DNA from 2 places in the Clostridium lamae genome. Region 1 is predicted to be linked to the other one. Evidence: a T-box and tRNA genes for the amino acid it is inferred to sense, from the RefSeq annotation. Region 1 holds a T-box; the other holds one or more tRNA genes.
The links. The T-box of region 1 lies ahead of metG (methionine--tRNA ligase). A T-box ahead of a tRNA ligase gene usually reads a tRNA of that ligase, here a tRNA-Met.
Positions count from the first base shown of each region.

Region 2: it has a tRNA-Met gene. The T-box ahead of metG (methionine--tRNA ligase) is inferred to sense a tRNA for this amino acid. The anticodon was not compared.

Region 1 covers NZ_JASCQJ010000006.1:46,422-49,631, forward strand. The annotation lists gene QK892_RS04960 (FUSC family protein) at 1-478, opposite strand, end outside; gene QK892_RS04965 (SdpI family protein) at 660-1,001, shown strand; T-box leader at 1,057-1,295, shown strand; gene metG (methionine--tRNA ligase) at 1,367-3,210, shown strand, end outside.
Region 2 covers NZ_JASCQJ010000034.1:2,855-6,064, reverse strand. The annotation lists gene recQ (DNA helicase RecQ) at 1-921, opposite strand, end outside; gene QK892_RS13915 (hypothetical protein) at 1,111-1,536, opposite strand; tRNA gene QK892_RS13910 (tRNA-Met) at 1,703-1,778, shown strand; gene QK892_RS13905 (exonuclease domain-containing protein) at 1,908-3,210, shown strand, end outside.

The DNA.
Region 1 (3,210 bases):
CAACAGTATTTTTAGTCTTTGGTGGATTTATATACTTGTTAATTAATATTGCAACTATTACACCAAAGGCAGTTTCAATTGTCCTATGCACTGCATACATCAAAGGGTCAGTAGAGTTATGAGAAATTAAAATTGCCATTAATGTAATAGAAGATATCGAACAAGCTGAAGGCTTTTTGATTAAATTACATATATATATTATTAATGAAACTCCAGTGGCAACTATTAGTGGTAAAAACTTTTCTAAGTTTAGACTATTAACTGCATATAGAAGGATTAATGATATTATACCTCCTAGTAATGTTCCTATAAGTCTATTTATTCCGATTTTCAAGGAATTTTCTACGGTGCTTTGGACGCAAATTACAGCTGCTATTGCAGCAAAAAGAGAATTTGGCCAAAGTATAAGGCATATTAAAACAGAAAGAGCTGTTTTGATATTTCTGGACCCTATATGAGGAATTTCAAAATTTTCCACAGTATCAACTCCAATCTTTTTTTTATTATTATAGCACATAAAATATATGGCTTTACAAAATATATAAATCATGGATTTATAAAAAAGTATATAAATTTTATTGCATAAATAGAAATAATTAGTATAGAATTATAATAAAATAATAAGTTTAGTATAATAATTGTACAGAAAGAAGGATAATATGCATTTTTGGATTTACATATTAATTTCGGAATTAATCCCATTAGGTCTATTTATTATAGGTGGGCTATATGAATCAAACTCTACTAGATATGAGGAGATGAAATTTGGATATAAGAATCAATATTCAATTAAAGATAAATTTTCATGGGAATATTCAAATAAACTTGCAGCAAAAATTTTTGGCTCAATAGGAAGTTTATTATTTATAGTTAATGCTATAATATTATTTATTTTTGGAGTAGGTACATTTACGTTTGTTTTATTATTTAGTTTATTTATGGTGATTTTATCTAGAATGATGGTAGATAAAATTATAAAAAAGAAGTTTGATAATAAATGATAGTTTAAAAGTAATTGACAGTAAAATTAATATAGAATATCATAATAATAATGATTTAAATGCTATGAAGAGAAGAGTAGTAAAGGAAAGAGTGTCTAAAGAGAGCTAGATTAGGTGAAAGCTAGCGGCATAAAGCTTTATGAAGATGGTCTTGGAGCATATTCTCTGAGCTAGTAAGTTAGGGGAATACGGTAGCAACCGTTATATTGCAAGGTGATAAAATGTCACCTGTTGAGATATTTATTGCGAAATAAATATGAATTAGAGTGGTAACACGTATAATGCGTCTCTATGTAGGTTTTAATATACCTATATAGGGATTTTTTTATATAAATGAAACGATTATTATTTAGGAGGAAAATGGTATGTGTAAAAAGACATATTATATTACTACACCAATTTATTACCCATCAACTAAACTTCATATTGGTAATACTTATACTACTGTAGCAGCTGATGCTTTAGCTAGATATAAGAGATTAACAGGATATGATGTAATGTTTTTAACGGGAACAGATGAGCATGGACAAAAAATACAAAGGATTGCTGAAGAAAAAGGAATAACACCTAAAGCTCATGTAGATGAAATAGTATCAGGAATTAAGGATTTATGGAAGATAATGAACATAAGCTATGATAAATTCATAAGAACTACTGATGATTATCATATCAAAGCTGTTCAAGATATATTTAAGAAGCTTTATGATAAGGGAGATATCTACAAATCTTCTTATGAAGGTTTATACTGTACACCTTGTGAATCTTTCTGGACAGAAACTCAATTAGTTAATGGAAATTGTCCAGACTGTGGAAGACCAGTAGAAAAGTCAAAGGAAGAAGCTTATTTCTTTAAGATGAGTAACTATGCTGATAGATTAATGGAGTATATTGAAGCTCATCCAGATTTTATTCAACCAGAATCAAGAAAGAATGAAATGGTTAATAACTTCTTAAAACCAGGCTTACAAGATCTTTGTGTTTCAAGAACAAGCTTTAATTGGGGAGTTCCAGTTACCTTTGATGAAGGGCATGTTGTTTATGTTTGGATAGATGCACTTTCTAACTATATAACAGCTTTAGGATATGGAAGCGATAATAAAGAACTTTATGAAAAGTATTGGCCAGCAGATGTTCACTTAATTGGTAAGGATATATTAAGATTCCATACTATTTATTGGCCAATAATGTTAATGGCTTTAGATTTACCATTACCTAAGCAAGTATTCGGACATGGATGGTTACTTGTTGATGGAGGAAAAATGTCTAAATCTAAAGGTAATGTTGTTGATCCAGTAACTTTAGTCGAAAACTTTGGAGTAGATGCAGTTAGATACTATCTATTAAGAGAAATACCATTTGGAGCAGATGGATTATTCAATAATGAAATATTTATAAAGAAGATAAATTCTGATCTATGTAATGACTTAGGAAACTTATTATCTAGAACTGTAGCTATGATAGAAAAGTATTTTGATGGAGTAATTCCAAATAATAATGTCAAAGAAGCGATAGATGATGAATTAATAAGCTTAGCTTTAGGAACTCCAAAGAAAGTAAATGATGCAATAGAGCACTTAAGAATACCAGAAGCTTTAGAGCATATATTTGATTTAATAGGAAGAGCAAATAAATATATAGATGAAACTACACCTTGGATATTAGCTAAGGATGAAGAAAAGAAAGAAAGACTTGGAACAGTTTTATATAACTTAGTAGAAAGTTTAAGATTTGCTTCAGTATTATTATCTGCTTTCTTACCAGAAACAAGCAAGAAGATAAACGAGCAAATAAATGCAGCTAATATAACTTTTGAATCATTAAATAACTTTGATGGAACAATAGTTGGAACTAAGGTTCAAAAGGGAGAAGCATTATTCCCAAGAATAGATGTAGATAAGAAATTAGCTGAATTAGAAGCTTTAAGAGAAGCTCAATTAGCAGCTAATCAAAAAGAAGAAAAGAGAGAAATAACTCCAATCAAAGAAGAAATAACTATAGAAGACTTCGAAAAAATAGACTTAAGAGTAGTAAAAGTATTAGCTTGTGAGCCAATAAAGAAAGCTAAGAAATTATTAAAATTAAAAGTAGATTTAAACGGAGAAGAAAGACAAGTGGTTTCAGGAATAGCTCAATACTATAAACCAGAAGAGCTAGTTGGAAAATACGTAGTATTAGTAGCAAACTTAAAACCAGTAACACTAAGAGGTGA
Region 2 (3,210 bases), on a different contig from region 1:
AGTGAAATGTATTATGTATCTTACATTTGATTTATCTATTCCCATTCCAAAGGCATTAGTGGCTATCATTACATTATAATTGTCTTTTAAAAACTCATCTTGATAATAATTTTTTTCATCATCCTTAAGCCCACCATGATATTTTGCTATAGATAATCCTCTTTCTTTTAAATAATAATATAGTGCATCTACTTCTTTTCTGGTAGAACAATATATTATTCCACATTCTTCTTCATGATCTCTTATATAATCCTTAACAAACTCCGCCTTATCTTCTTCCTTATGAACAGAAATAGCTAAATTCTCTCTATCAAAACTTCCTAAGTATGTATAAGGTTTAATTAGCCCAAGTAAATCTAGGATATCCTTCCTAACTTCTTTTGTTGCTGTTGCTGTAAATGCTGTAACAACTGGTCTAACATTTAAGCTATTTACAAAGGGTAATATATATCTATAACTTTTTCTAAAATCATGTCCCCACATTGAGACGCAATGAGCCTCATCTACAGCTACTTGACTTATCCAAAGTTTTCTAAGCATTTTATTAAAATATTCACTTTCTAATCTTTCAGGCGCTATATATAGAAGCTTTATCTTTCCTTCATAACAAAGATTTAATATCTCTTTAATTTCATCTAAGCTTTGAGTACTATTTATATAGGCAGCACTTATTCCAATATCATTGATAGAATCTACTTGATCCTTCATTAAGGATATTAAAGGAGAAATAACTAAAGTTATTCCATTAAAAATTAAAGCAGGAATCTGATAACACAAAGATTTTCCACCTCCTGTAGGCATTATGCCAAAGGTATCTAATCCTCTTAAAATATTCCTTATAATCTCGCTTTGACCTTCCTTAAAGGAGTTATATCCATAATATTTTTGTAATATTTCAATTGCCTTATTTAAAATGTTAATCACTCCTTTCTTCTTAAGATTTTACCATATTTTTTATATACTAAACTACTAATGATATAATTATAATAAATATTTTTTATTATAATTTCTGGAATTAAATATCTTAAAAGAATATAACAAAAGGCAGTAAATATTTCTTTATATTTACTGCCTAAATATATACAATACTATAAGTTAACATTTACAATATTATTCATTCAATATCTTTATAAGCTTTTTACTTTCTTCGTTAGTTAACCCAAGTTTTTTTGTTACTTGTAATAATTTTTTATACAGTTCCTCTTCTTGGATTAAACCTCTTAAATAATTGCTTATATCATTATTTATTTCTAATACTATTTGAAGGACTTCTATTCTATCTTCATTATTTAACTTATTACTCTCCATTAATCTATATAATATATATCCACAAACAGAACATAATTCAACGTAATCAATAATATTATTATCAGATATAGTACTTAACATATATTCAATTTCTACAGATGAATATTTGTTATACATTTCATTACTTATATTAAAGTGAACCGATGCATTTATAAACTCATCCTTAAGATTACTACTTAATTTTTTATTTAAGTAATCTAAAATTATACTGTATATCATAGTGTCCATCTATGTCCCCCCTACTTTAATCCTCTAATTATAATTTATCACATTATCCATAATTTTGAAATCGTTTTTTCTTATTATTTTAAAAATTCAAATAATTTATCATTAATTACTTTACTTTGATATATAATAGATATATAATATTTATCATAGAAGAATATTTTAATATCGCGGGATGGAGCAGTTGGTAGCTCGTCGGGCTCATAACCCGAAGGTCGTAGGTTCAAGTCCTTCTCCCGCAACCATATTGTGTAATCAAAAATAATATTGCAATAAAATCTCAGTATCCACAAGGTTTACTGGGATTTTTTCAACTAATTTTTTAATAAACTAATAAAAAAATTATTATAAAAATAGAAAGATGTGGTGATATAATGTTCGAAAATAATCAAGAGCGTTATGTAGTTTTTGATGTTGAAACTCCAAATCGAAACAACAATAGAATTAGTGCAATAGGTATCACTATAATTGAAAATGGCAGTATTACTGATGCCTTTTACTCTTTAGTTAATCCAGATACTACATTTAATAAATTTAATATTAAACTTACAGGGATTTCTCCTGATATGGTAAAAGATAAGCCAAACTTTCCAGAACTTTGGCCTACTATTAAACCCTTAATGGATGATGGAATATTAGTAGCTCATAATGCTACTTTTGATATGTCTGTTCTTTATAATTGCTTAAAACACTATTGTATAAATTGGAAACCAAATGTGGACTATCTTTGTACTTATAAGATTGCTCGTAAGGTATTTAATAATCTTCCAAACAAAAAACTTAATACTATTTGTGATTATCTAAATATAAATTTAGATCACCATAATGCTAGCAGCGATAGTCTAGCTTGTGCTGAAATATTGCTCTATTATATGAAACAAAATTTAAATCTTAATTTATTTACAAAAAACTATACTCTCCCCCACTATAAGGATTCCTTATTTGGTAAGGTTAGTTGTCCTTATTGCTTTCATCGTTACAACAAAAATTTTAATGCTCGCTGTCCAATGTGTGATGGTATAGATTTCAAAAATATTTCCTTAATTACAATTATCAATGCAGTTGAAAAATATCATGAAGAAACACGACAAGAATTTGACATAGTAATGAGTAACTTTTTAACTGAACTAGATGGTTGGCAACATTACGAAACTGTAGATGTTACAGAAACAGTTTATGATGGAATTGAATATACTTTTCACATTTCATACAAAAATAATCTTCAAGAAGAACGTACTTATCTTGAAACCTCAAGAATATGCCAAAAATTATTAGAACTAGAATCTGGTTCCTTAGGTCTTAGTAATGCTATAGATTCAATTCAAAATGATCTTAATAATGTTATACAAGAAGTTTCTCATATATTTAATCCAAAAGTAGAAACAATAGAATCAGATTGGCAATCTCAAGTTATTAAAGTAGCTGAAAATTTCTGTGAGTCCTATAGTTATTCTAGACTTAAACTAATAGAGTATCTTGAGGATAGGAACTTTTCTAAAACTCAAGCAATTTATGGTGCTGATAATTGCGAGGTGAATTTTTACGAACAAGCTGTAAAGGCAGCTCAAAATACACTTAGTGCTTTTGCTTACTCCTATAAATCAATGGTCATTTGTTTAGAGCGTGACTTAAAATTTACACATGATGAAGCTATTTATGGTGCAGATAATTGTGGAG